4 regions of the Streptomyces sp. UG1 genome follow, and region 2 is predicted to be linked to each of the others. Evidence: riboswitches for the same ligand, from Rfam matches in the RefSeq annotation. Region 2 holds a riboswitch; each other region holds the start of a gene.
What was found. Region 2 has a riboswitch for cyclic di-AMP ahead of ACP4J3_RS38820 (transglycosylase family protein). Riboswitches for the same ligand answer to the same signal wherever they lie in the genome.

Region 1: another riboswitch for cyclic di-AMP. It lies ahead of ACP4J3_RS42485 (M23 family metallopeptidase); the one in region 2 lies ahead of ACP4J3_RS38820 (transglycosylase family protein).
Region 3: another riboswitch for cyclic di-AMP. It lies ahead of ACP4J3_RS49050 (C40 family peptidase); the one in region 2 lies ahead of ACP4J3_RS38820 (transglycosylase family protein).
Region 4: another riboswitch for cyclic di-AMP. It lies ahead of ACP4J3_RS09655 (M23 family metallopeptidase); the one in region 2 lies ahead of ACP4J3_RS38820 (transglycosylase family protein).

Annotation. Positions count from the first base shown of each region.
Region 1 is NZ_JBNGGG010000051.1:62,521-70,560, forward strand. Features, by position in the region: gene ACP4J3_RS42470 (dihydrofolate reductase family protein) at 1-1,037, shown strand, start outside; tRNA gene ACP4J3_RS42475 (tRNA-Met) at 1,125-1,198, shown strand; gene ACP4J3_RS42480 (PP2C family protein-serine/threonine phosphatase) at 1,311-2,396, shown strand; cyclic di-AMP (ydaO/yuaA leader) riboswitch at 2,630-2,786, shown strand; gene ACP4J3_RS42485 (M23 family metallopeptidase) at 2,799-3,824, shown strand; gene ACP4J3_RS42490 (aldo/keto reductase) at 3,949-4,893, shown strand; gene ACP4J3_RS42495 (PrsW family intramembrane metalloprotease) at 4,959-6,275, opposite strand; gene trmB (tRNA (guanosine(46)-N7)-methyltransferase TrmB) at 6,333-7,187, opposite strand; gene lhgO (L-2-hydroxyglutarate oxidase) at 7,559-8,040, opposite strand, start outside.
Region 2 is NZ_JBNGGG010000043.1:96,447-104,486, forward strand. Features, by position in the region: gene ACP4J3_RS38800 (exopolyphosphatase) at 1-866, opposite strand, end outside; gene ACP4J3_RS38805 (DUF501 domain-containing protein) at 1,041-1,559, opposite strand; gene ACP4J3_RS38810 (FtsB family cell division protein) at 1,610-2,086, opposite strand; gene eno (phosphopyruvate hydratase) at 2,205-3,500, opposite strand; gene ACP4J3_RS38820 (transglycosylase family protein) at 3,797-4,483, opposite strand; cyclic di-AMP (ydaO/yuaA leader) riboswitch at 4,488-4,679, opposite strand; gene ACP4J3_RS38825 (transglycosylase family protein) at 4,888-5,937, opposite strand; gene ACP4J3_RS38830 (cytochrome P450 family protein) at 6,105-7,415, opposite strand; gene ACP4J3_RS38835 (nucleoside triphosphate pyrophosphohydrolase) at 7,630-8,040, opposite strand, start outside.
Region 3 is NZ_JBNGGG010000084.1:12,789-16,463, forward strand. Features, by position in the region: gene ACP4J3_RS49040 (ATP-dependent Clp protease proteolytic subunit) at 8-643, shown strand; gene ACP4J3_RS49045 (hypothetical protein) at 651-959, shown strand; cyclic di-AMP (ydaO/yuaA leader) riboswitch at 1,334-1,511, shown strand; gene ACP4J3_RS49050 (C40 family peptidase) at 1,515-1,988, shown strand; gene ACP4J3_RS49055 (LysE family translocator) at 2,042-2,656, opposite strand; gene ACP4J3_RS49060 (LysR family transcriptional regulator) at 2,749-3,672, shown strand.
Region 4 is NZ_JBNGGG010000007.1:17,482-25,521, reverse strand. Features, by position in the region: gene ACP4J3_RS09680 (aspartate aminotransferase family protein) at 1-604, shown strand, start outside; gene ACP4J3_RS09675 (helix-turn-helix domain-containing protein) at 693-1,337, shown strand; gene ACP4J3_RS09670 (DUF6126 family protein) at 1,334-1,453, shown strand; gene ACP4J3_RS09665 (tyrosine-protein phosphatase) at 1,480-2,277, opposite strand; gene ACP4J3_RS09660 (alpha-galactosidase) at 2,458-4,527, shown strand; cyclic di-AMP (ydaO/yuaA leader) riboswitch at 4,827-4,992, shown strand; gene ACP4J3_RS09655 (M23 family metallopeptidase) at 4,997-5,920, shown strand; gene ACP4J3_RS09650 (DUF6250 domain-containing protein) at 6,114-6,827, shown strand; gene ACP4J3_RS09645 (SGNH/GDSL hydrolase family protein) at 6,973-7,758, shown strand; gene ACP4J3_RS09640 (TetR/AcrR family transcriptional regulator) at 7,863-8,040, opposite strand, start outside.

The DNA of each region.
Region 1 (8,040 bases), on a different contig from region 2:
CCGACTTCGACCGGGTCGACGAGGTGCGGGCGTCCGTGGACGCGATCCTGATCGGCGCCGGCACGATCCGGGCGGACAATCCGCGGCTGCTGGTGAACTCGGCTGAGCGGCGGGCGGCGCGGGTGGCTTCCGGCCGGCCGGAGTATCCGCTGAAGGTCACGGTCAGCGCGTCGGGCGAGCTGGATCCCGCGGCGAACTTCTGGCACACGGGCGGCGAGAAGATCGTCTATACGACGGAGAAGGGAGCGGAGCGGCTGCGGCGGGCGCCGGTCGCGGCGGATGTCGTGGCGCTGGGGCCGGAGCTGGACTGGCGCGGGCTGCTGACACATCTGCGCGAGGTGCGCGGGGTCGAGCGGCTGATGGTGGAGGGCGGCGGCACGATCCACACACAGCTTCTCCAGCAGGGGCTGGCGGACGAGGTGCAGCTCGTGCTGGCGCCGCTGTTCGTGGGGGATCCGCGGGCGCCGCGGCTGTTCGGGCCCGGGGGATATCAGGGCGGGCGGCTGCGGCTGCTGGAGACGCGGCGGATCGAGGACGTGGTGCTGATGCGCTACCGGCCGACCGCACCCGGCACCGGCGGTCTGCCCGCCGCCGCGGACCGGCACTGGCTGGCGCTGGCGTGCGAGCTGGCGGCACAGTGTCCGCCCTCGAAGACGGCGTTCAGCGTCGGGGCGGTGGTGGTGGCGGCCGACGGGACCGAGCTGGCGCGCGGGTACTCCAGGGAGGGCGGCGACCCGGTGGTGCACGCGGAGGAGGCGGCGCTGGCGAAGATCGCGCCGGGGGACCCGAGGCTGCGGTCCGCGACGGTGTACACCAGCCTGGAGCCGTGCACGCGGCGGGCGTCGCGGCCGGTGCCGTGTGCGGGGCTGATCCTCGCGGCGGGGGTGCGCCGGGTGGTGACGGCCTGGCGGGAGCCGGACACGTTCGTGGTGGGGGCCGACGGGAGCGGGGCGCTGGCGGGGGAGGGCGTGGAGGTGCTGGTGCTGCCGGAGTACGAGGGGCGGGCCAAGGAGCCGAACGCGCACCTGCTGCGCTGAGCAGGGGCCGTCGGACGGGCCGAGTTCGCAGGTCGGGGAAAGGCGTGTGCTTCGGGGGTCGCGGATGGCGTACTATGGAGTCACCGACGCGGGGTGGAGCAGCTCGGTAGCTCGCTGGGCTCATAACCCAGAGGTCGCAGGTTCAAATCCTGTCCCCGCTACTGAAGGCTCAGGGCCGGAACTGATCAGTTCAGTTCCGGCCCTGAGCGTTTCCGCTCCTCCGGTCGGCTGCCAGCACTCGCTCCCCGTCCCCGCTTCGGCAACCCTGGTGAGGTGGAGGAAGGGCGGATTTCACACGTACGCCGATTCGTCCGGCTGCTCCCCGCCCTGCTGATCGCGGCCGGAGCCGGGTACGAGCACGCCACGCCCACCCACTTCACCGGCGCCCCCTTCTTCACGGCCGCGCCCCTGGTCGCCGCCCCGCTCTACTCACTGCGCGGCACGGTGGTCACGGGTGCCGTGGCCGTCTCGCTGCTGTTGGTGCTGCGCATCGTGCACGGCGGCCTCGCGGGGGCCGGGGTGATCACCGAGCTGGTCACCGTGGCCGTCGTCTCCGTCCTCGCCGTCCTCATCAACCTTCTCGTCCGCCGCAGCGACGAACGCCTCGCCTCCGCCCGCGGGATCGCCGAGGCCGTCCAGCGCGCCGTACTGCCGGAACCCGCCGAGCGGATCGGTGGCTTCCAGATCGCGGCGCGGTACGAGGCGGCGCAGGAGGGCGCCTCCATCGGCGGTGATCTGTATGCCGTGCAGGACAGTCCGCACGGGGTGCGGCTGGTCGTGGGGGACGTGCGGGGCAAAGGGATCGGCGCGGTGGGGGCCGTCGCCGTCGTCATCGGCGCCTTTCGGGAGGCCGCCGAGCAGGAGGCCACCCTGGAGGCGGTCGCGCAGCGGCTGGAGCGGGCGCTGGCGCGGGAGCGGACCAGGCGGGACGGCGTCGACTCCTACGAGGGCTTCACCACCGTCGTGCTCGCCGAACTGCCGCACGGCGACGGCACCGTGCGGATCGTCAACCGCGGGCACCCGCCGCCCCTGCTGCTGTACGCGGACGGCACCGTATGCCCGCTGCCCGCCGCCGAACCGGCGCTGCCGCTCGGCATGAGCGAGCTCGGCGCCTGGCCCGACCGGGCCGACGAGGCCGGCTTCCCGGGCGGGGCGACGCTGCTGCTGTACACCGACGGGCTGTCCGAGGCGCGCGACGACAGCGGGCGGTTCTACGACCCCGAGGCCGGGCTCTCCGGTCGCGCCAACGCCCGGCGCGAGCCGGCCGCGCTGCTCGGGGTGCTCGCGGCACAGGTGCGCCGGCACTCCGGGGGCGGCATGGCGGACGACATGGCCCTCATGGCCGTACGACACCCCTGATCGTTGTGACCCGGGGTGACCGGGCGACCGCCCTCCGCATAACAACTGACATACCGTCAATACCTGTGTGACTCCTGAGCCCGAGCCAACTCGCCCGAATTAGACCGTTGGTGACCCGTAAGTCCAGGCGAAAATAGTTAATGATCAAGCGGAACAGCTTGGAATCCGCACCCCGCGTCTATTAACGTTCGATAACGCAGCGCGGTCGTCCCAGCCGTCACAAGAGGCGGCTCCGTGCGCACGCGCCGAGTCCCGCAAGGGAGCCGGGGAACCACCACCCTGGGGTGAATCGCGCGGATGCCGTCGTGAACCCACGACCGGTATACGCGCGTAGGAGACCTTCCTGCTCCGAACCCGTCAGCTAACCCGGTAGGCGAGAAGGAAGGAAAGGAGTACGCCCACGTGGCGTCCAACAGGCCTGCTACGCAAGCCCCGTTCGTGCCGAGTCAGCGCAGCACCGACACCTTCGGCTACGACCGCTACCGCACCGACGAGGGCCCGTTCGAGGAGTGGAACCCCACCGCGGAGTCCATTCGTCCCGCGCGTGGCAGGCACCGCGTCGGCAAGCAGCGCGGCGGGGGACTCGCCCGCAGCTCCACGGTTCTCGGCGTCGGCGTCATAGCCGCCGTCGGCGCGGGCGGTATGGCCAGCGCCCAGAGCGGCAAGCCGCCAGTCGCCATCACCATCCCCGACCTGCCCCTGATCTCCGACGACGACGAGGCTCCCGCCGAGGACGCCGGTACCGCGCTCAGCACCATGGGCGAGGCCACCGAGGAGACCACGCAGGGCACCTCCGACGCCGGCGAGGCGCTGCGCAGCCGGATCATCGCGCAGGCCGAGGTCCAGCAGGGCCAGATCGACAGCAAGGCCGTCGCGGACGCCGTCGCCGCCGCCGAGAAGGAGGCCGCCGAAGCGGCCGCCAAGGCGGAGAAGGAGGCCGAGGCCAAGGCCGCCGCCGCGAAGGCCGCCGCCGAGGAGGAGGCCCGCAAGAAGGCCGAGGCCGAGCGCCTGGCCGAACTGGCCAAGCAGTACACGCTGCCGACCTCCTCGTACACCATCACCTCGACCTTCGGGCAGGCCGGCGCCTACTGGTCCTCCGGCTACCACACGGGCCTGGACTTCGCCGCCCCCACGGGCACGCTGATCAAGGCGATCCACTCCGGCACGATCACCTTCGCCGGCTGGGACGGCTCGTACGGCTACAAGACCGTGCTCACCCTGGACGACGGCACCGAGCTGTGGTTCGCGCACCAGTCCTCGATCAGCGTCAGCGTGGGCCAGAAGGTCAACACCGGCGACGTCATCGGCCGCGTGGGCGCGACGGGCAACGTGACCGGCGCCCATCTGCACCTCGAGGTGCACCCCGGCGGCAGCTCCAACGGCATCGACCCGCTGGCGTGGCTGCGGGGCAAGGGCCTCACCCCCTGACGCACCCCCTCGACGGGCATCGACTTCCGATCCCCGGCGGTCCTGGCGGCGACCCCCCGACGTCGGGGCTGCCGGTTTTCGGTATGTGGAATACCGGCTTCTGACACGGAGGTTGGTGAAGAGCATGACTTCTCTGCGCAAGCTCGGCTCCTCCGACCTCGAGGTCCACCCGCTCTGCCTCGGCGGCAACGTCTTCGGCTGGACCGCCGATGAGGACCGGTCCTTCGCCGTACTCGACGCCTACGCGGCGGCGGGCGGCAACTTCATCGACACGGCGGACCAGTACTCCGCCTGGGTCGAGGGCAACGCCGGCGGCGAGTCCGAGACCATCATCGGCAAGTGGATGAAGGCGCGCGGCAACCGCTCCGACGTCGTGATCGCCACGAAGGTCAGCCGGCACCCCGACTTCCAGGGCCTGAGCGCGGCCAACATCAAGGCCGCCGCGGACGCCTCCCTGCGCCGCCTCGGCACCGATCACATCGACCTCTACTACACCCACTTCGACAAGCCGGAAGTACCGGTCGAGGAGATCATCGGCGCGCTGGACGAGCTGGTGAAGGCGGGCAAGGTGCGGCACATCGCCGCGTCCAACATCTCCGCCGAGCGCCTGGCGGCCTCCCTCGCCTTCTCCGACCGCGAGGGCCTCGCCCGGTACGTCGCCCTCCAGCCCCACTACAACCTGGTCTCCCGCGACACCTACGAGGGCGCCCTGCAGAACCTCGCCGAGCGCGAGGGCCTGGCGGCCGTCCCGTACTACGCCCTGGCGTCCGGCTTCCTCACGGGCAAGTACCGCACCGGTACGACGGTGGACAGCCCGCGCGCCCAGGGTGCCGCCAAGCACGCGGAGACCGAGCGGGGCCGGCGGGTGCTGGCCGCGCTGGAGGAGGTGGCCCGGTCCCACCGGGTCCCGGTGGCCACGGTGGCCCTGGCCTGGCTCGCGTCCCGGCCGACGGTCGCGGCCCCCATCGCGTCGGCGCGCACACCGGAACAACTGCCGGCGCTGCTGGGAGTGGCCGAGCTGACCCTGACGGACGAGGACCTGGACCGGCTGACGACGGCGTCGGCCTGACCTCGACGGCGCGGTCCGGCGGCGCCGAACCGTCAGGGGCCCGTGATCCCTACAGCCCGTGCTCCCTACGACCGGTACGGGTTGTACACGGGGTACGGCGCCGTCGGCTGAGAGCCGTGCCCGTAGGGCTGCCAGTGGGCGGGCGGCGCGTACCCGTACGCCGCCCAGGCCCGCGCGGCCACCGCGTGCTGCAGGGCCGGCCGCGCGAACTCCCGGCGCCCCCACAGCTCGTGCAGCAACTCCCGTTCCCGTACGACGAAGTCCGCGCCGGCCCGCCCACGGCGCCCCCGGCGCCGCAGGAACGCCAGCGACGTGGCGTACGCCTCGTACTGCGCCACGGACCGCGCAGCATCGCGCCCGCCACGGTGCCGCGCGTACTGCCGGGCCACCCGGCGGTCCCGCATCGAGCCCAGCGCGAACGGCTCGCCCGGCGCCAGCCACCCGGCGGCGACATAGGCGGGCAGCTCCTCGCGCACGGTCCGCAGCTCGCGCTGCCGGGTCCAGATCACCAGCCAGGTCAGCAGCCCGAACGCGGGCACCATGAAGGCCGCGTACACGGCGAAGAACCCGTACTCGCCGAAGGCGGCGGAGCCGTTCCACATGGCGTGCATGCCCATGGCGAGCAGCAGTCCGAGGAGGGGCAGCAGCACGCGCCGCACGTGCTGCCGGTCGCCGGACAGGGCGGCGATGCCGAAGCCGATGCCGGTCAGGACGGTGAAGAGCGGGTGTGCGAAGGGCGACATGATCACGCGGACGAAGAAGGTCGCCGCCGTGACGGAGGCGATGCCGCTGTCGCCGGAGAGCTGGTCGGTACCGAAGGCGGTGCCGAGGTAGAGGATGTTCTCGGTGAAGGCGAAACCGGTGGCGGTGACGCCCGCTATCACCACACCGTCGACGATCCCGGTGAAGTCCCGCCGTCGGAAGAGGAACACGAGCAGGACGGCCGCGGCCTTCGCCATCTCCTCCACGACGGGCGCTATGACGGTCGCGCCGAGGGTGTCCGCATGCGACGGATCGGCCGTCGCGGTCGCTATCCATCTGGTCGCGAAGCTGTTGGCGACGATCGCTATCAGCGCCGCCGCGCAGGCGCCCCAGGCGAAGGAGAACAGCAGATTGCGCCAGGGGCCCGGCTCGACCCGGTCCAGCCAGCGGAACGCGGCGACGAGCAGCGGTACGGGCAGCACGGCGAGCCCGAGCCCGACCAGGAACCCTTCGGTGCCGGTCTGCTCACGCACCAGGGCGAGGATGACCAGCCCGGAGAGCGCGAGCAGGGTGCTGAGCGCGCCGTACCGCACCCAGCGCTTCTGCCACCAGTGCGCGTGCCGCAGTGCGCCGCCGGCGGGACCGGTGGGGTGCGTCGGGTACGGGGGACAGGTGGCCACGGCATTGACCCTAACGCCGGTGGGGGGTTGCTGTCGGTGCTGTTCTTCTCGCTGCTCCTACCGCTGTACGCGGCGGAAGAGCAGGTCGTTCACCACATGACCCTTGTCCAGTCCCTGGCCCTCGAAACGAGTCAGCGGCCGGAACGGCGGACGGGGCGCGAAACCGCCGTCGGCCCGGGTGTTCTCGAAGTCGGGGTGCGCGGTCAGCACTTCGAGCATCTGTTCGGCGTACGGCTCCCAGTCGGTGGCGCAGTGCACCAGGGCGCCGGGCTTCAGCCGGGTCGCGGCCAGGCTGAGGAACTCGGGCTGGATGAGCCGCCGCTTGTGGTGGCGCTTCTTGGGCCAGGGGTCGGGGAAGTAGACGCGCAGCCCGTCGAGGGAGTCGGGGCCGAGCATCTCGCGCAGCAGGATGATGGCGTCGCCGTTGGCCACGCGGACGTTGGTGAGCCCGTCCTGGTCGGCGAGATTGAGCAGGTTTCCCTGGCCCGGGGTGTGCACGTCGACGGCGAGGATGTTGGTGTCGGGATCGGCGGCGGCCATCTGCGCGGTCGCCTCTCCCATTCCGAACCCGATCTCCAGCACGACCGGATTCCCGTTCCCGAACAGCTCGCCGAGATCGACGACGCTCCGCCCGTCGATGTCCAGCCCCCACTTGGGCCACAGCCGCTGCAGCGCGTCCGCCTGCCCCGCGGTCACCCTGCTCCGCCGGGGCTGAAAACTCCGAATCCGCCGCTCGAAGTGCGACCCGGCCGGATCGGCCTTGGGCCCGTCCGGAAACCGCGGCTCGCCCTTGGCCCGGGTATGCCGAAGGGAGACACCGCGAACATGGCCCACGGACTCACTCCGGGTCTCGGGCTGACCGGGGGTGGCGGCGGGCTGCGGGGCTTCGGGGGCGTTGAGGGAGTCAGACACAGTGAGGTCGATTTTACGGGGAGGACGAGGGGAGGGGGCCGGGGCCACTTCTCGGGAAGGCCGCTTCTTTGGGGGCCGCTTCTCGGGAGGGCTGCTTCTCGGGGCCGAGGGGCGGCCGAGGACGGGCTCTCACCATCCCCACCCCCCACCCACCCACAGGAACGGCCCCCTCAGCGCCGTCGGCCCCCCTCGGCGCCGGTCGGCGCGTTCCAGCCCGTCCGGCGTTTGAGGACAAGGCCACTTAAGGGCCGGAGCGGGGTCTGGGGCGGCAGCCCCAGCGGGGTCGAAGGGGCGGAGCCCCTGGAGGATGGGACGGGTAGGGGCGGCGGGGGCGAGAAAAACCCGGCGTCTGCCGCAGCGCAGCGCCCCGCTCACACCCCCTCCAACACCGCCAACGCCCGCCGAGCCACCTCCCGCCCGATCGGCAGCGAAGCCGTCGCCGCAGGACTAGGCGCGTTCAGCACATGCACCGCCCGCGCCCCCTCCCGTATCAGGAAGTCATCCACCAGCCCTCCGTCCCGCAGCACCGCCTGCGCCCGCACCCCCGCAGCCGCCGGCACCAGATCATCGGACGTCACCGCGGGCAGCAACCTGCGCACCGCCACCGTGAACGCCGCCCTGGACACCGACCGCCGCAGCTCCCCGGCCCCGTACCGCCAGTGCTGCCGCGCCATGCGCCACACCCCGGGCCACGCCACCGTCGTCCCGATCTCCTGCGGCCGTACGACACCCCACCCGTACCCCTCCCGGGCCAGCGCCGGCACCGCGTTCGGCCCGATGTGCACGCCGCCGTCGATCCCGCGCGTGAGGTGCACGCCGAGGAACGGGAACGCCGGATCCGGCACCGGATACA
Region 2 (8,040 bases):
ATGATGGCGAGCAGCACCAGCGCGCCGGCCCCGATGACGTCGACCCGCCCCGGGTGCATCGAGGGCACGGCCGCACGCTCGGCGTGGGTGGAGTGCAGCAGCCGGTCGGTGATCTCGCGGACCCGGTCGAGGCCGACCCGGGAGTGGTGGATGCGCGTCGAGTCGTACTCCGGCAGGTCCTGGGCGATCGCCGACACCGTGGTGACCGAACCGGCGAGTCCCACCAGCGTCCTGGCCTCGCGCAACGGCACCGTCTCCTCGGCGAGATCGAGGGCGGCCTCGATGTCGCCCCGTATGGCCGCGATCTGCTCCTCGGAGGGCGGGTCGGACACCGCGCCGTCCCGCACGAGATGCCGCTCGGTCATCCGCACACACCCGACGTCCATGGAGCGCGCCGCCCGCACATGCTCCTCGCCGACGACGAACTCCGTCGACCCGCCGCCGATGTCCACGACGAGGTAGGGGCGGTGCAGATCCGCACGCCCCGTCAGCTCCTTGGTGGCCCCCGTGAAGGAGAACTCGGCCTCCTGGTCCCCGGTGATCACCTCGGGCTCGACCCCCAGGATCTCCATGACGCCGCGCACGAAGTCGTCCCGGTTCTCGGCGTCCCGGGAGGCGGACGTCGCGACGAAGCGCAGCCGTTCGGCGCCGTGCTCCTTGATGATCGCCGCGTAGTCACGGCACGCGGCGAAGGTCCGCTCCAGCGCCTGAGGGGCGAGCCGCCCCGTACGGTCGACGCCCTGGCCGAGCCGCACGATGGTCATACGCCGGTCCAGATCGACGAGTTCGCCCGTGGCAGGGTCGACGTCGGCGACGAGGAGCCGGATGGAGTTCGTACCGCAGTCGATGGCGGCGACGCGGGTCATGGTGGACCTTTCCGAAGTTTTAGATGTCCGAAGTTTTGGATGTCCGAAGTTTTGGCTGCCGGTCGGCTGCACCAGCCCGTCCGGCGTTTGAGGACGAGGCCCGTTCAGGGCCGACAGGGGGGTCCGGGGGCGCAGCCCCCGGGATGGGACGGGTAGGGGCGGCGGGGGCGAGCCTCATTCGGCCGCAACCACACAAGGCCCCTTCAGCCACCACTCCGGCAGCATCGCGATCGCCTCGTCCCCGAGCGGATTCACCCCCGGCCCGGCGGCCAACGAGTGCGCCACCAGCACATGCAGGCACTTCACCCGATCCGGCATGCCCCCCGCACTCGGAAACCCGGTCAGCTCCTCGATCTCGTCCCGCCGCCGAATGTAGTCCTCATGCGCGGAGCGATACGCCGCGGCCAGCTCCGGATCACTCTCCAGCCGCGCCGTCATCTCCTTCATCACCCCGTTCGCCTCCAGCGTCCCGATCGCCGACGAAGCCCTGGGGCACGTCAGGTAGTACAGCGTCGGAAAGGGCGTGCCGTCGGGCAGCCGGGGCGCCGTCTCGACCACGTCCGGCTGCCCGCACGGGCACCGGTGCGCGATGGCCCGCAGCCCGCGCGGGGGACGGCCGAGCTGCTGCTTGAATGCCTCGACGTCCGCGTCGGTGGGCTCGGTGCGCGGGGTGGGCGGCGGGGGCGTATGCATGCCTGTCTTTCTATCGTTCTGTTCGTTCTATTGTTCTGTTCGTTCGGTTCTCACCGGCCGGCGGCGTCGGCCTTGTCGACCCCGTCCCAGATGTTCGCGTACCAGGGCCGGTCCGCCTGGCTCCGGTCGGTCCGCGACTTCTTGGCCGCGTCCGGGTCGACCACGATGAACCCGGTCTCCCCGGGCTTGACATAGTGCAGCCGCTGCCGGATCCGCTGCTCGGCGTACGCGTCGTCCTGCCAGCGTGCCTTGAGGTCGCGCAGTTGCTCGACGCGCTCGGCGGCCTCCTCCCGCTCCCGCTGCATGTCGGCGATCTCGGCGCGCTGGGAGACGTACTGCCTTATCGGGTAGGCCAGCGCCACGACGAGGGAGCAGACCACCAGCGCGAGCAGTGCGGCGCGCCCGGTGAGCCTGGAGCGCCGGGCCTGCCGCTTGGTCTGGGAGCGGTAGACACGGGCCGCCGTCTGCTCGCCGAGCAGCCGGATCCTGGTCGCGGTGGAGAAACGGTCCCGGTCCTTGACGGCCATCGGCTCTCCGCCTCCCCTTTCACGTGCGTACGTCCCCGCACACGGTACGGGACCGAGTACGGGGACGTACGTACGACTGGCTAAGCCTTAACCCGGGAAGGGTCAGCCCTTGCCGTGCTTACTGGCTCGCAGAGCGAAACCGCGGAAACGCGCTACGGCCGGCGTACACCGCCGCGTCGTCGAGGATCTCCTCGATGCGCAGCAGCTGGTTGTACTTGGCGACGCGGTCCGAGCGGGCCGGGGCGCCGGTCTTGATCTGGCCGCAGTTCACGGCGACGGCGAGGTCGGCGATGGTGACGTCCTCGGTCTCGCCGGAGCGGTGGGACATCATGCACTTGAAGCCGTTGCGCTGGGCCATCTCGACGGCGTCCAGGGTCTCGGTCAGCGAGCCGATCTGGTTGACCTTGACGAGCAGGGCGTTGGCGGCGCCGTCCTCGATGCCGCGGGCCAGGCGCTCCGGGTTGGTGACGAACAGGTCGTCGCCGACGATCTGGACCTTGTCGCCGAGCTTGTCCGTGATGATCTTCCAGCCGTCCCAGTCGTCCTCGAACAGCGGGTCCTCGATGGAGACGAGCGGGTACGCCTCGACGAGCTCGGCGTAGTACTCGGTCATCTCGGCGGCGGAGCGCTCCTTGCCCTCGAAGACGTAGGAGCCGTCCTTGTAGAACTCGGACGCGGCGACGTCGAGCGCCAGGGCGATCTGCTCGCCGGGGGTGTAGCCGGCCTCCTTGATGGCCTCGAGGATGAGGTCGAGGGCGGCGCGGTTGGACTCCAGGTTCGGGGCGAAGCCGCCCTCGTCGCCGAGGCCGGTGGACAGGCCCTTGGTCTTCAGCACCTTCTTGAGGGTGTGGTAGACCTCGGCGCCCCAGCGCAGCGCCTCGGAGAAGGACTCCGCGCCGATCGGGGCGATCATGAACTCCTGGATGTCCACGTTGGAGTCGGCGTGCGAGCCGCCGTTCAGGATGTTCATCATCGGGACGGGGAGCAGGTGCGCGTTCGGGCCACCGAGGTAGCGGAACAGCGGCAGGTCCGACGCCTCGGAGGCGGCGTGGGCGACGGCGAGGGAGACGCCGAGGATGGCGTTGGCGCCGAGGGAGCCCTTGTTGTCGGTGGCGTCCAGGTCGAACATCGCCTGGTCGATCAGGCGCTGCTCGGTGGCGTCGTAGCCGACCAGCTCCGGGCCGATCTGCTCGATGACGGCGAGGACGGCCTTCTCGACGCCCTTGCCCTGGTAGCGGTTGGGGTCACCGTCGCGGAGCTCGATGGCCTCGAAGGCGCCCGTCGAGGCGCCGGACGGAACGGCGGCACGACCCGTGCTGCCGTCGTCGAGGCCGACCTCGACCTCGACCGTGGGATTGCCTCGGGAGTCCAGGATTTCCCGGGCTACGACGACGTCGATGGACGGCACGAGCATCTCCTTCTTGGGATGTGACGCGGGTACGCAGTGCGCGGTGCGTACTGCGAGACGAGCCTAACCGGCTCCGGGCGTCAGACCAGTGGTCGACCGCCCCGTGGACAGAACCGAGAGTAAATTGTTTCCGAACGGAACAAAGGTGGAGGCGCACCGGCCACAAAAAGCCCCGCCCCGGTGCGTACGGGGGAAGACGCACCGAGGCGGGGAGTTCGTGGGGACGGGGGCGACCCTCACGAGGCCTTCACTATGAGGTCCACGGATGTGAAGGCGCTGTGGTTCACCTGTCGGCCGCGCATTTACTTCAGGTGCAGCTGCTGACCCGGGTAGATCAGGTCCGCGTCCTCGACGACGTCCTTGTTCAGCTCGAAGAGCTTCTCCCAGCCGCCCTTGACGCCGTGCTTCTCGGCGATCGAGCTGAGGGTGTCGCCCTTGACGACCTTGTACTCGCCGTCGCCCTTCTTGACCTTCTTGCCGGTCGGGGTGGTGACGGTCTTGGTGCTCTTCTTGGCGGCCGGGCGGTCCGTGGAGCGGGAGGCCGACTGCTGCTCGCTGGAGCGCTCCGTGCTCTGACTCTGCGAGGAGCCGCTCTCCGAGGAGCCGCTGTAGGCGGCGCCGGACAGGCCGGTGCCGCAGTGCGGCCAGGCGCCCTTGCCCTGGCCGGCGAGGACCTTCTCGGCTATCTGGATCTGCTGGGCCTTGGTGGCCTGGTCGGCGGTGGAGGCGTACGCCGTGCCGCCGTACGCGGCCCAGGTGGAGGCGGAGAACTGCAGGCCGCCGTAGTAGCCGTTGCCGGTGTTGATCGACCAGTTGCCGCCGGACTCGCACTGGGCGACGGCGTCCCACTCGGACGCGGTGGCGGCGGAGGCGCTGCCGGCCGCCATCAGCGGGGCGGCGACGGCGGCGGCACCGGTGACGCCGACGACGGCGATGACGCGAGCGGCCTTGGACGGACGGCGGTGCTTGCCCTTGCTGGAGAACAGCATGGAGAGATCCCCTCACCGACGCCTGCGAGGTGAGCTGTCGGGTTCGGGCCGGTTGAGTTGCCCGGCCGCGCACCGCTGGTGTCCGGTGCGCGACTTCACCCCGAGCCGGTTCCGGCCGCGGGCCCCGAAGGGCCTCAACTGCCGGACCCGGCGCAAACCTTGGGTCCCCCGCTCCTGCCTACGGCGCTTGACGCGACGACTGTTCCCGTACGGCCGCCGGCAGGATTCGGCGTGACGGCTGTCGGGGCTCGCACTGGTGGCGAGCGATCACGACCGTAGACACTCGATTCGCGGAATTACAAAGACGATCAGGGCTTCTGAGATCTATCTCTCACTGCTTTCAAAACAGACATTAGCCACGAAACATGACGCCAACTGTCGCTGTTTTTCGCCCCGTTCGGCCGCTATTCGGCGGGGACGTCCAGGGTCTGACCGGGGAAGATGTGGTTCGCGTCGGACCCGATGGCGCTCTTGTTCGCCTTGTACAGCGCGCGCCATCCGCCGTCGAGGTCAAGGGAGTCGGCGATCGAGGCGAGAGTGTCGCCCGGGCGGACTTGGTACGAGGCGTGGCGGCCGGAGGACTTGGTGGCCGCGTCGTCGGCCGCGCTCTCGTCGGCACTGGGCCCGCGATGGCGCCCGGAGCCGGCCGTCGCGGCGTCGACCGCCCCGGTGTCGACGAGGCCCCAGGAGCCCGCGTCCTGCCCCGGGGTGTCCTGATTGTCGTCTTCGGCCGTCTCCACGGGAGAGCTGTCCGGCGACTGAGAAGGTGTCGAGTCGGGCGACTTGTCGGGATTCGGAGACTTGTCACCCTGAGACGGAGAAGATGCGGAATTCTCGGATGATTCGGACGAATCGTCAGGCGTGCCGCTCGGCGAGTTCGAGGGGCTGCCGGACGGGGTCGAGATACCGGAGGAGTCGGATTCACTCGATGAATCGGAACCGGAATCGGAACCGGAACCGGATGAATCCGAAGAGTCTGATGAGTCGGACGACCTGGATGAATCGAGCAAGCCGGAGGATCCGGACACCTCAGAAGGCGAGTCCTCCGCCACACCGGTGTCGAGGTCGATCGCTCCGGACTTCTCGGTGAGCCCGTTGAGCACCGCACAGGTACCCCAAGGAGCGGTGCCCTGGTCCGCGAGGATCTCCTGGGCCACGGCTATCTGCTGGGAGCGGCTGGCCAGATTGGGACTGGTGGCGTAGTCGAGGCCGCCGTACTTCTCCCAGTCCTCCTGGGTCAACTGGAGCCCGCCGTACTGCCCGTCGCCGTTGTCGGCACTCCAGGAGCCGCCGCTCTCACACTCGGCCACCTTGTCCCACACGGTGCCTTCGGCGGCGCTCGCGCCCGTGGCACCGAGCAGCGGAATGGCGATCGCGGACCCGGTCACTCCGGCCGCGACGAGAAGAGCCGGAGCCTGACGGGGGCGACGGTGACGACCGTTCCCGGAGAGCATGCGGGGACCTTTCACGAGACAGTTGTGACCGCGGCGCGTGAAACCTGGGCGCCGTCGTTGATCCGTGAACGTATAGGCAGACGATCACTTGTCACAAGTTAATGCCGCGCAGATCACGTGAAGATCACAGACATGAGCGCGCGTCATGTTCGCCGAGGCGGACGTACTCATCCAACTGGGGTGAACTCCACCGGAAGCGTACGCAGCCCGCGCATGATGAGCCCGCCACGCCAGCGCAACTCGGCCGGGTCCACCGCGAGTTGCAGATCCGGCAGCCGGGTCAGGAGCGAGGCGAGGGCGGTCTGGCCCTCCAGGCGGGCGAGCGGGGCGCCCAGGCAGTAGTGGATGCCGTGGCCGTAACCGAGGTGCTGGTTGTCGCGGCGGCCGAGGTCGAGGACGTCCGGGTCGGCGAATCGCTCCGGGTCACGGTCGGCGGCGGCCAGGACGACGAGCACCGGGTCGCCGGGTGCGATGTCCTGCCCGCCGATGGTGAGCCGTTCGGTGGCGAACCGCCAGGTGGCCAGCTCCACGGGGCCGTCGTAGCGCAGGAGTTCCTCCACGCCGGTCTCGAGGAGGGCGGTGTCGTGGGCGGCGAGGGAGGTCTGCAGCCGGGTGCGCTGCTCGGGGTGGGTGAGCAGGGCGTAGGTGCCGTTGCCGATCAGGTTGACCGTGGTCTCGAAACCGGCGAACAGCAGGATGAAGGCCATGGCCGCGGCCTCGTTCTCGGTGAGGTGCTCACCGTGGTCGGAGGCGCGGATGAGGCCGGAGATGAGGTCCTCGCCGGGGTGAGGGGTGTCGGGGAGGGCCTCGCGCTTGCGGTGGATGAGGTCGGCCAGATACCCGCGCATCTTCTTCACCGACCGCGCGACGCCGCCCCGCGGGCCGCCCTGGTGCCGGATCATCATGCCCGCCCAGTCCCGGAAGTCGTCCTGGTCCTCGCGGGGGACGCCGAGCAGGTCGCAGATGGCGTAGATGGGGAGCGGGAAGGCGAACTCATGGATCAGGTCCGCGCTCCCCTGCTGCGCGAACCCGTCGATGAGCCGGTCGGTCAGCTCCCGCACCCGCGGGGCGAACTCGGCGACCCTGCGGGGCGTGAAGGCCTTGGAGACGAGCCGGCGGAGCCTGGTGTGGTCCGGCGGATCGATATTGAGCAGATGCGTCATCAGCTCGGCCTTGCGCTCCCCCGGGATACCGGTCTTGCCCTTGGCGTGCGCGGGCTCGTCGTGGTGGGCCGGGTTCTTGGAGAGCCGGTTGTCGGCGAGGGTCTGCTTGGCGTCGGCGTACCGGGTGACCAGCCAGGCCTCCACCCCGCTGGGCAGCCGCGTCCGGTGCACCGGGGCGTGCTCGCGCAGCCAGGCGTAGGCGGGGTAGGGGTTGGTGGCGAACTCCCAGGTGAAGAGGTCGGGGGCTGCGGGGAGGGGGGTCGGGGGGTGAGGCGTCGGGGGGTGGGAGGTCGGGGGGTGGGGCTGGTTGGTCACTCCTTGACGGTAGCGGGCGGGCGGTGTCGGACGGTGGGCGCGGTCGTGGGCACCGAGCCGGGGCCAGGCGCTCCGCTGGAATAGCCGCGATGGGCCGTCGATCAGACTGCGGCGCCATCGTGGCCGGTCGCGCCCACGCGGCGGATCCGCATGTCCCACGCAGCCCCGCGCCCACCGGGACGCGCCGAATCGCAGCGGCCTTCACCCGGCCTGCTCAGGTGTCGAGCCCCTCGGCCGCCCGTATCGCATCCCGGTACGCCCGTGCCGCGACCCGCAGCGCCGCCTCCGGGTCGACCCCGGCCGCCTCCGCGCGGACGGCCATCGCGAGCAGCTCGTAGCCGAGGCCCTCGCCCTTCGGCAGGGGTACCTCCAGGCCCGCCGTGCGGACGCGGGACGCCAGCTTCGCCGCGAGGGCGAGGCCCGGCTGGCCGAGCGGGATGCCCTCCGTCACCGACTCCCGCCGCTTCTCCACCGCCTTCGTACGCAGCCAGTGCTCCTTGACCTCCTCCGGCGTCGCCGCCGTCTCGTCGCCGAAGACATGGGGGTGGCGGTGGATGAGCTTGGTGACGATGCCGCCGGCCACGTCGTCGATGGAGAAGGGGGCTTCCGGGTCCTCCTCGGCTAT
Region 3 (3,675 bases), on a different contig from region 2:
CGTGACCATGACCCGACCGTCCGCGCGCTATGTACTGCCCGAGTTCACCGAGCGCACGAGTTCCGGCCTCAGGACGCAGGACCCCTACTCGAAGCTGCTGGAGGAGCGGATCGTCTTTCTCGGCACCCAGATCGACGACACGTCGGCGAACGACGTGATGGCCCAGTTCATGTACCTGGAGCACAAGGACCCCGACCAGGACATCTCGCTGTACATCAATTCGCCCGGCGGCTCGTTCAGCGCCATGTCGGCGATCTACGACACGATGCGGTACGTCGCCTGCGACGTGGAAACGATCTGCCTGGGCCAGGCCGGCGCGGCCGGCGCCGTACTGCTGGCCGCGGGCACACCGGGCAAGCGGTTCGTGCTGCCGGGCGCCCGGATGGTGATCCATCAGCCCGCGCTGCCCGAGCCGGTCCAGGGGCAGACGAGCGATCTGGCGATCCAGGCCGACGAACTGACGCGGGTTCGGGCCCGCCTGGAGGAGATGCTCGCCGAGCACACCGGGCACAGCCGCGAGCAGGTGGCCGAGGACATCGAGCGGGACAAGGTCCTCACCGCACAGGAGGCCGTGGAGTACGGGCTGGCGGACCGGATCATCCCCAACCGCAGGTCCACGATGGCCCCGCCGACGGGGCGGTGATCGGCCGGTGCTGCCACCCGAGTTGCCGCCCCTGCCCGCGCTGACGCGTGCGGAGGGGGAGTTGATCGACCGTTATCTGGATGTGGTGGACCTGCTCGGCCGGATCAATCCGGCGCAGCACGGCGACACCTACCGCGGGCTGCGCGCCGCCCAGGCCCTGGTGAGCAGGGCGGCCGAGCTGCGGGACGCGCTGGCGCTGATGCACCAGCGCGGTGAGACGGAGCTGCACGCGCCCACGCTGGCGCGTGCGTTGCGCGTGCTGGACGGAGAGCGCCGCACGGCTCGCGTCACGGTGCCGCCGCGCTCCGACAGTTGACGACGCGTACAGCTTGATTCCGGGCGTCCCGGCCCGCTGACGAGGCGTCCGGAACCGAGCTGAAACGGACCAGTCGAGCTACCCCCTTTCGGCGTAGCCGAGCCTACTTTTTGCGCGCCCGCCAGGGTTGCGCAAGAGGCATGACCCCCAGGCGGAATGAGGCGTTCCATCGCTGGTCCGGGACTCCTCGGCCCTCTGGACACCCCCTCGAACACCCGGCCACCCACCCGAACGGGTGAGTGGTGAGTAACACCACAAATCCCCGATTCCGTTGGGTATTTCGTTCATCCGTGCGTCAAGATCCCTGTCTGACGACAAGCCCCCGCCGCAGCGGCGGGGCGATCCGGGCGGACGCCGAGTCCTGCCGCCGCCCGGATGACCGGTCGACGGAGTGGATCGGCAGGAGTGGAGGACCCAAGCAAGGCGGGTCGCCGGAGCGGACGTTCGTTCGAGCCGAGCAACCCTTGGGGTGAAGTCGCGGCAACGCGGCCGGGCAACTTCGCCAGCCCGAATCCGACAGGTCATCCTTCACAGGCGGCTGACGAAGGGTTGCGCATGACTGCGCTCAATCGTGTCCCGTCGCTCATGGCCCGGGCCGGTACGGCCTCGGCCCTCACCATCGCCGCAGTGGGCGGCTCGATCGTGGCTCCCGGCTTCGCCTCCGAGGCGGAGGCCGCCACACCGGCATCGAAGGCACTTCGGGTCGCGGCCTCCAAGAAGGGCTCTCCGTACAAGTGGGGCGCCGCCGGGCCGAACCGGTTCGACTGCTCGGGGCTCACGCTGTACTCGTTCAAGAAGGCGGGCAAGAAGCTGCCGCGCACGGCGGCCCAGCAGTACAACAAGACCCGCCACATCTCCGCCAAGAGCCGCAAGGCCGGAGACCTGGTGTTCTTCCACTCGGGGTCGAACGTCTACCACGTCGGCATCTACGCCGGGAAGGGAAAGATCTGGCACTCCCCGAAGTCCGGGGACGTCGTGAAGCTGCAGAAGATCTGGACCAAGAGCGTCTGGTACGGCCGGGTCAAGTGACCTTCCCGGGGGCGGTGCGGGCGGCCTGACGCGCCGTCACCGCCCCCGGGGCATCAGAGGGCGAGCACGGGCCCGGCCAGGAGTGCCGCGCCGAAGGCCATCAGCGCGGCGCCGGTGCCGACGGTGACCGCCCGTGCGGCGCGCGGCCGGCGCAGCCACCTGCCGAGCCGGTCCACCAGCAGGGCGACCGCCTGGAACCACACCAGCGCGATCGCCGGCACGATCAGGGCCAGTAGCAGCGTCCGGGGCAGCGCCGCAGCGCCCGCTGGCACGAACTGGGGCAGCACGCTGAGGAACGTCAGGGACGCCTTCGGGTTGAGGGCGTTGGTGACGAAGCCCTGCCGCAGCGGTCGCGCGGTGGACCGCCCGTGCGTGTCCCCGGCCGCGGAGTGCCGCTGCCGCAGCGTCTGGACGCCGAGATACAACACATAGCCGCCGCCCACCACTTGGAGCGAGCGGAACAGGTCCGGTACGGCGGCCAGGACCGCGGCGACCCCCACCACCGCCAGCGTCACATGGACCAGCAGTCCGGCTCCGATCCCGAGCGCACAGGCGATGCCGGCCCGGCGGGAGACGAGGGCGTTGCGTACGACGACGGTGAAGTCGGCGCCCGGCATGGCGACCAGGCCGGCCGCGACCCCGGTGAAGGCGATGAGCTGAGCGTCCATGCGGTCCAGACTGCCGCGCTGAGGCCTTCAGCAGGTATTAGGAATATCCTGGGAAGCCCTAAAGCATCGCTTAAGGCAGATCGGGGGTCCGCATGTACGACCCGGTCCGGCTCGCCGCCCTGGTGGCGGTCGCGGAGGCGGGCTCGATCACCCGGGCCGCCGAGCGGCTCGGCTACACCACGCCCGCGCTCTCCCAGCAGCTCGCCAAGCTGGAGCGCGAGGCGGGCACCGCCCTGCTGGTACGGCACCACCGCGGGACGCGGCTGACGGGTGCGGGCGAGCTGCTGGTGGCCCGGGCGCGGCGCGTGCTCGACGAGCTCGACCGGGCACGGCACGAACTGGCCCGGCTGACCGGCCTCTCGGGCGGCACCCTGCGGCTCGGCACCTTCCAGACGGCGGGCATCCATCTGCTGCCACCGGCCCTGAGCGCCTTTCGCCGGGCGCATCCGGACGTGGAGCTGACGGTCGCCGACTACGAGCCGTCGGCCGGTGTCGCGGCGGTGGCGGCGGGCGAGGTCGATCTGGCGCTCACGCACGCCTACGAACCGGGGGAACCGGTCGCGCTGCCCGCCACCGTCGGCGTCGAGCCGATCCTCGTGGAGGAACTGGTCCTGGTGTCCGCCCCCGGCCACACCCTCACCACCGGCACCGCCCGGCTGCCACTGGCCGAACTCGCCGGACAGCCCCTGATCAGCATGGCGCCGGACGCTCCGGCCCGGCGAGGTGTGGAGTCGGCGCTGACCCGGGCCGGGGCGACGCCGTCGGTGCTGGTGCCGACACCGGGCTATCTGCTGGTGTGCGCGCTGGCCAGTGCGGGGCTCGGGGTCGCGGTCGTACCGGAGATGGTGGCGCGCACATCGGTCACTCCGGTCGGGGTGCGCGCGCTGGAAGGCGGAGAGCTGCGCCGTACGATCTCGGTCGCCTACCGCAGCGACGAGGCGGCTCCCGCGGCGGACGCCTTCCGGGCCCTGCTGCGCGGCACGTTCGGCCGGTCCGGGCAGCCGCAACAGGTCTGAGGG
Region 4 (8,040 bases), on a different contig from region 2:
GGTGTGCGTGGCCAAGGCGCTCTCCGGGGGCTATGTGCCGGTGGGCGCCACCCTCGGCAGGGACTGGATCTTCAAGAAGGTCTACTCGTCCATGGACCGTGTGCTCGTCCACTCGGCGAGCTTCGGTTCCAACGCGCAGGCCATGGCGGCCGGGCTCGCGGTCCTGTCCGTGCTGGAGAATGAGCAGATCGTCGCGAACGCGCGGGCGACCGGGGAGCAGCTCAGGTCCCGGCTGGCGGCGCTCATTGACAAGTACGAGCTCCTTGCCGACGTCCGCGGCCGGGGCCTGATGATCGGCATCGAGTTCGGCCGCCCCGACTCGCTGAAGCTGCGCAGCCGCTGGGCCATGCTCCAGGCCGCGCGCAAGGGCCTGTTCGCGCAGATGGTCGTCGTACCGCTGCTGCGGCGGCACCGGATCCTCACCCAGGTCTCCGGCGACCACCTCGAGGTGATCAAGCTGATCCCGCCGCTGATCATCGGCGAGCGGGAGGTGGACCGGTTCGTCGACGCCTTCACCGAAGTGATGGATGACGCGCACAGCGGCGGCGGGCTGATGTGGGACTTCGGCAAGACGCTGATCAAGCAGGCGGTCGCCAACCGATAAGGCGGGACCGGATTGGGGATTGACCTGGGGCTTTGCCTCTAAGGCAAGAAATTTGCCGCAGAGGCAAGCCTCCGGCTGAATGGAGAGCATGAGCTCTCCCGCAAATGAGCCCGAGAACGAGCCCGCCGGCGATTCCGCGGTGCCCGCCGAGGCCCTGCCCGTCGTCGCGCCCCAGCTCCGGGCCCTGCGCCGCCGGGCCGCCCTCACCCTGGAGGCCGCCGCCCGCGCCGCCGGGCTGTCGCCCGCCCACCTCTCCCGACTGGAGACCGGGCAGCGCCAGCCCTCGCTGCCGATGCTGCTCGCGCTGGCGCGTATCTACGGTACGACGGTCTCCGAGCTGCTCGGCGAGAGGGTCGCCGACCGGGACGCCGTCGTGCGCGGCGGCGACATGGAGCCGACCGCGGCCGGCGGCTGGACGTACTGGCAGGCGGGGGCGCCGGGCCGCGGGATGCAGGCGCTGCGCGTCCATGTGCCGTACGGCTCGCAGGGCGACATCGTGCGGGTGCATCCCGGCGAGGAGTGGCTCTACGTCCTCAAGGGGCGGCTCCGGCTGCGCCTCGGGGACGCCGCGCACCGGCTCGCGCCCGGCGACAGCGCGCACTTCGACTCGCTCACCCCGCACCGCATCGCCGCCCAGGACGACGGCGGGGTGGAGCTGTTGTTCGTCCACACGCTGTTGCAGAGCCCCACGGCCACCCTGTGCCTGGGCCCCACCCCTGGAGAGACGCCATGAGCAACATCGAGGAGAAGTTCCCGCGCGCTCTGTGGGTGCGGCTCATCATCTACATCGCGGTGGGGCACCTCTTCGCGGCCTTCATCTACTTCCTGTTCGAGGCGGGCGCGAAGTAGGCAAGGTGCACAGCGGCTGGCGGACGTCAGTCGAGCAGCCGCTCCCGCAGCAGCTCCCGGGTCTGCGCACTCACCCGCAGGCCCTGCTCCAGGTAGGTGTCGACGCCGCCCCAGGTCTCCTCGATCGTCTCGAAGGCCGCCGTCAGATACTCGGCGCGCGCGTCGAACAGCGGGCTGAGCAGCTCCATGACCTCGGGCGAGTAGGCGGAGGCGTCGCTGCTGCTGCGGCGCACCTTGTAGCGGCGGTGCTTGGCGTTGGACTCCAGGTAGTCGGTGACGATCGCCTCGCGCTCCACGCCGAGGGCGAGCAGCGTCACGGCGATGGACAGGCCCGCGCGGTCCTTGCCGGCCGCGCAGTGCATCAGGGCCGGGACGCTGTCCTGAGCGAGCGAGTGCAGCACCTGGGAGTGCTCGGAGGTGCGCTCCTTGATGATCGAGCGGTAGGAGACGACCATCCGGTCCGCGCCCTTGCCGTCGGCCAGTATCTCGCGCAGTTGGTCCAGGTCGCCGTCGCGGACCATCTTCCAGAACTCCGCGCCGTCCGCCGGGTCGGACAGCGGCAGGTTCACATTGCGCACGCCCGGCAGCTCGACGTCCGGCCCCTCGAGCTTCTGGTCGGCCGCGTTGCGGAAGTCGAAGATCGTGTGCAGGCCCAGGGAACCGAGGAAGGACGCGTCCTCCTCCGTCGCGTGGGCGAGGTGGCCGCTGCGGAACAGCACTCCGCGCCGCACCCGTCGTCCGTCCACTGTGGGAAGTCCGCCCACATCGCGGAAGTTGCGAACCCCGGCCAGTTCGGGCTCGGTCGACGGGATCTGCTGCGTCACGGGGGCTCCTCCCGGTCGGCCCCGGCGGCGCGGCTCGGCGGTGCGGCCGACGGGGTGCGCTCTCGACCATACGACATGGCTTCCAGGGCCAATGAGTTGTCCACAGGCGTTGCCTCGGAGGCGTCTGGCCCTTGATGATGTTGGTACTTGATCGCACCTGTTCGTCTCTGTGAGGGCTTGATGCTGGAGATCTCCGACAACGGCCGTACCTGGCTCCTGACCGGGCCGACCAGCAGCTACGCCGTCCATCTCACCGACGCCGACGAGCTGCTGCACCTCCACTGGGGACCCCGGATCGCGCTCGCCGACGCCGAGGCCCTCGCCGTACGCCCGCTGCCGGAGTACCGGCCCTTCGAGTCCCCGCTCGACGGACGCGAGGAGTACCCGGTCGAGGGCGGCCCCCGCTTCGTACGGCCCGCCCTGTCCGTGCGCACCGAGGAGCGGCGCGGCACCGAGTGGGGTTTCGAGCGGTACGAGACCGAGGGTGACGAACTGCGGTTGCGCTTTTGTGACGACGGGCTGAACGTCACCCTGCACTATCGGATGCGCGGGGACGTGATCGAGCGCTGGGTGACTGTGCACAACCAGGGACGCGCCCTGGAGCTGCTGCGCGCCGACTCGGCCACCTGGACGCTGCCCGACCGGGAGGGGTGGCGGCTGTCGCAGTTGCACGGCCGCTGGGGCGCGGAGTCCCGGCTGGCGCAGGCCCCGCTCACCTACGGTGAGAAGGTCATCGGCAGCCGCCGCGGCCACACCGGCCATCAGCACCTTCCCTGGGTCGCGCTCGACACGGACGCCACCGAGGAGCGCGGCGAGGTCTACGGCTGCGCCCTCGGCTGGTCCGGGTCCTGGCGCATCGCCGTGGCCCAACTGCCGGACGCGCGTGTGCAGATCACCGGCGGGGCCGGACACGACGACTCGGGCCTGCTGCGCCTCGATGCGGGGGAGTCCTTCACGACCCCGGTCTTCGCCGGTCTGTGGAGCGACGGCGGCTTCGGCGGGGCGAGCCGCGCGTGGCACGCGTACCAGCGCGCGCATGTGATCCCCGACGCCGACCGGGACCGGCCGGTGCTGTTCAACTCCTGGGAGGCGACGGAGTTCGACATCTCCGAGGAGCAGCAGAGCCTCCTCGCGCGGCGCGCCGCGGCCATCGGCGTCGAGCTGTTCGTGGTCGACGACGGCTGGTTCGGGACGCGCACCAGCGACCGCGCCGGGCTCGGCGACTGGACACCCAACCCCGACCGCTTCCCGTCCGGCCTCAAGCCGCTCGCCGAGTACGTGCACGCCCTCGGCATGCAGTTCGGCATCTGGGTCGAACCGGAAATGGTCAATCCGGACAGTGAGTTGTATCGCGCCCATCCAGAGTGGGTTCAGCGTCAAACGGGACGAAAGCGGACGGAATTCCGCAATCAGCTCGTGCTGAACCTCGCGCGCGAAGACGTCCAGGAGTACCTCTGGGAACAGCTCGACGGGCTGCTCACCAGCGCCCCGATCGACTATGTGAAGTGGGACTTCAACCGCTGCTTCACCGACGCCGGCTGGCCCGGTGAGCCGTATCCGCAGCGCCTCTGGGTCGACCACGTGCGGGCCCTGTACGGCCTTCTGGACCGGCTGCGCGCCGCACACCCCGGGGTCGCCTTCGAGTCCTGCTCGGGCGGCGGCGGACGGATCGACCTCGGCGTGCTGAGCCGCACGGACCAGGTGTGGACCTCGGACAACACCGACCCCCTCGACCGGCTCGCCATCCAGCACGGCTTCAGCCAGATCCACCCGGCCCGCGCCATGGCCGCCTGGGTCACCGACAGCCCGAACGCCATGCTCAACCACCGCGCCAGCTCGCTGCGCTTCCGCTTCGTCAGCGCCATGGCCGGGGTCCTCGGGGTCGGCGGCGACCTCTCGCGATGGACGGAGGAGGAGCTCGCCGAGGCCCGGGGTTGGGTGGGGCTGTACAAGGAGATCCGCCCGCTCGTGCAGCGCGGCGACCTCTACCGGCTGCGGCCGCCGCGGGGCGGGCTGAGCGCGGTGCAGTACGTGCTCGGGGGCGAGACGGTCGTCCTGGCCTGGCTCCAGGCCCAGAGTTTCGGCGAGCCCCTGCCGGCCCTGCGGCTGCGCGGCCTCGACCCGACAGCGTCGTACAAATGCCTTGAAACGGGCGAAATTCACCGAGGGGCCGTACTGGTGCATCACGGGCTGCGTACCGGCCTGCATGGCGACCTTGATGCGGCAGTTATTCGCCTCCGTCGCATCTAGGGTTTCTGTCCGAATTGGTGCCTTCATTCCAACTCGCTCCGTATTAAAGGAAGGTGGAGCAGTGTCACGTGAGGAGCGTCATATTCGTAACCGTGCGTCGCCCGTCATGTTCACGTAATTCGCGTGCTTTTCAAGGGACTTTGCGACGGGCGACGCCCCGATAATTTACGGACAGTGACCAGTAATTCCCACAAGGGATCAACAGGAACGCATTCGGCTGGAACCTCTCGCTTGTTCCCGTGCGTCTTCCTCGCTTACGTTCGCCACCAATCCGGACGGACGCCTAATCCTGCCGCCGCCCGGATCCCGCGCTGACTCACCCGTGCACGGCAGGAGCGGGGGACCCACAGGTACAACCGCCTGTTCCGGTCTCCGGAACGGCTTGGGGTCAAGTCGCGCCCAGGCGCGGCCGGGCATCTCCAGCCCGCACCCGACAGCTCACCTCGCAGGCGCCGGAGAGGAATTCGCCATGCCCGCGAAGGGTAAGCACCGCCGCCCGAAGTCCCTGCGCTTCACTCGCTCCATCGCCGTCGCCGGAACCGGTGGCGCCGCTCTCGCTCTTCCGCTCATGGGGGCCACCGGCGCCCACGCCGCTCCCTCGCAGCCCGTTTCGGAAAAGGCCGTCCAGTCCCTTCCGGTCGCCGGCCAGAAGGCCGTTGAGAAGAAGGCCGCCGAGAAGAAGAACGGCGTGCGGACCTATTCCGTGAAGCCCGGCGATTACCTCGCGAAGATCGCCGACGACCAGAACGTCAGCGGTGGCTGGAAGCGGCTCTACGCCGACAACCGGGCGGCCGTCGGCGACGACCCGTCGCTGATCCACCCCGGCCTCAAGCTCACGATCGGCGGCAAGAGCGGCAAGAAGGCCGCGACGAGCACCCCCAAGTCCTCGTCCCCCGCCCCGTCCAAGAAGTCCTCCTCGAAGGACTCGAACGCCTCGAAGTCCGCCGCGAAGACGACCACGGCCGCCGAGACCGGCACCGTCAAGGGCTTCTCTGCACCCCTGGCCGGCGCCTCCCTCGGCACCGGATACAAGGTGGCGGGCAGCATGTGGTCCAGCGGCTACCACACCGGCGTCGACTTCGCCGCCGCGACCGGCACCTCGCTCAAGGCGGTCGGCGCGGGCACCGTCGTCTCGGCCGGCTGGGGCGGCGCGTACGGCAACCAGGTCGTCATCCGGCTCGAGGACGGCTACTACGCGCAGTACGCCCACCTGTCCTCGCTCTCCGTCTCGGCCGGCCAGACCGTGACCGCGGGCCAGCAGATCGGCCTCTCCGGCTCGACCGGCAACTCGACCGGACCGCACCTGCACTTCGAGATCCGCACCTCGCCGGACTACGGCTCGGACGTGGACCCGGTCGCCTACCTCCGCTCCAAGGGCGTCGGCATCGGCTGACGGTCGCCCCGCGCGACAACCGCCCGCCTGACACACGGCCGAAGGCCGGACCTCGATCCCCGGGTCCGGCCTTCGGCGCGTCGAGGGGTGTCGACAGCGCGGGGAATTCGGGAGAGGGTGATCTCCGTTCGGTGGTGCAAGCGCTTTCTCTCCCTGTCCTCGACGGTCCATGACCAGCGAAGGGGCCCTAGCCGTGACGACCACGCGCAGAGCGTTCGGAACCCTGGCCGCCGCAGCCGCACTGGGGGCACTCGTCCCGGCGGGCGCGGCGAGCGCCGCTCCCCGCCGTCGGCTCATCGCCTACGACGACTTCCGCCACGGCCTCGGCCAGTGGGCGACCGAGCTCCAGGACGGCGGCACCGTCACCGCGTCGCGCGGTGTGCTGGAGATCGACGTACCGAGCGGTGCGACGGTGTGGTTCAGGCAGCGGCTCGAAGGGCCGTACGTCCTCCAGTACACGGCCACCGCCGTCTCCGCGGGTGGCCCCAACGACCGCGTCTCCGACCTCAACAACTTCTGGAACGCCCTCGACGTCCGGTCCCCCGACGACCTCTTCGCCACTCAACGGAGCGGCGCGCTGGCGGAGTACGACCACCTCAAGACGTACTACTCGGGCTACGGCGCCAACTACAACACCACGACACGCCTGCGCCGCTACGTCGGCGAGGCCGGGGTCCGTCCGCTGGTCCACGACTACACGGAGCCGCTGCTGGTGCCCAACCGGCCGAACCGGGTCAGCGTCGTCTCCGACGGATCCACCGTCCAGTGGTGGAACAACGGGCGGCTCGTCTTCGACTACACCGACCACGAGCCCTACACCGGCGGGCACTTCGCCTTCCGGACCGTGTGGAGCCACTTCCGGATCAGCGCCTTCCGAGTGTGGCGACCGATCCCGCAACAGCCCTGATCAGAGGCTTATTCCAGGTTTGGCCAACACTTTAGGAGTGGCTTATCTCACCGCCCGTCAACCCTTCCTTACGGTCGCGTAGGTCACATTCGAAGGTGAATCATGTCCCGACGTGGCAGGCGATTCGAAGAATGACAGCAGATCAGTGATCGGGTCGTACGTTGCGGTGGGGGACAGCTTCACCGAGGGCGTCGGCGACCCCGGCCCCGACGGGGCGTTCGTCGGCTGGGCCGACCGTTTCGCGGTTCTCCTCGCGGACCGGCGGCCCGAGGGCGACTTCGACTACACCAACCTCGCCGTACGCGGCAAACTTCTCGACCAGATCGTCGAGGACCAGCTTCCGCAAGCCGTGGAACTGGCCCCGGACCTGGTCTCGTTCTGCGCGGGCGGCAACGACATCATCCGGCCCGGCACCGACCCCGACGAGGTGGCCGAGCGCTTCGAGCGGGCGGTCGTCCGGCTCACCTCGGCCGTCGGCACCGTCATGGTGACGACCGGCTTCGACACCCGTGGCGTGCCCGTGCTGAAGCATCTGCGCGGCAAGATCGCCACGTACAACGGCCATGTGCGGGCCATCGCCGACCGGTACGGCTGCCCGGTGCTCGACCTGTGGTCCCTGAAGACCATTCAGGACCGCCGGGCCTGGGACGACGACCGGCTCCACCTGTCTGCCGACGGGCACACGCGCGTGGCGCTTCGCGCGGGCCAGGTCCTCGGCCTCGAGGTCCCGGCCGACCCCGACCAGCCCTGGCCGCCGCTCCCTCCCCGCGGCACCCTCGAGGTCCGCCGCGACGACGTGCACTGGGCGCGCGAGTACCTGGTGCCATGGATCGGCCGGCGGCTGCGCGGCGAGTCGTCGGGGGACCATGTGACGGCCAAGGGCGCGTTGTCCCCGGACGACATCAAGATGCGGATCCGCTCGGTGGCCTGAGAGCGGCACCCGAGGCACCGACAGGTCAGGGCCGTACCGACACACGACCGGTACGGCCCTGTCTCATGCCCTCGGTAGGGACCCGGCGCGCCTGCCCGTCGGCGTCACCGCGTCGGCGCCGTCAACGCCTCCCACTCCAGCCCCAGTTCCCGGGCCAGCGCCTCGTCCACCCACTCCTGGGCACGCGCGCGCGAGACCGCGCCCGAGTACGACGTGAGCTGTACGGCCAGCCCGTCGAGCAGCGCCGTGAGACGCAGGGCCGCGCCGGTGGGGTCGGGGCAG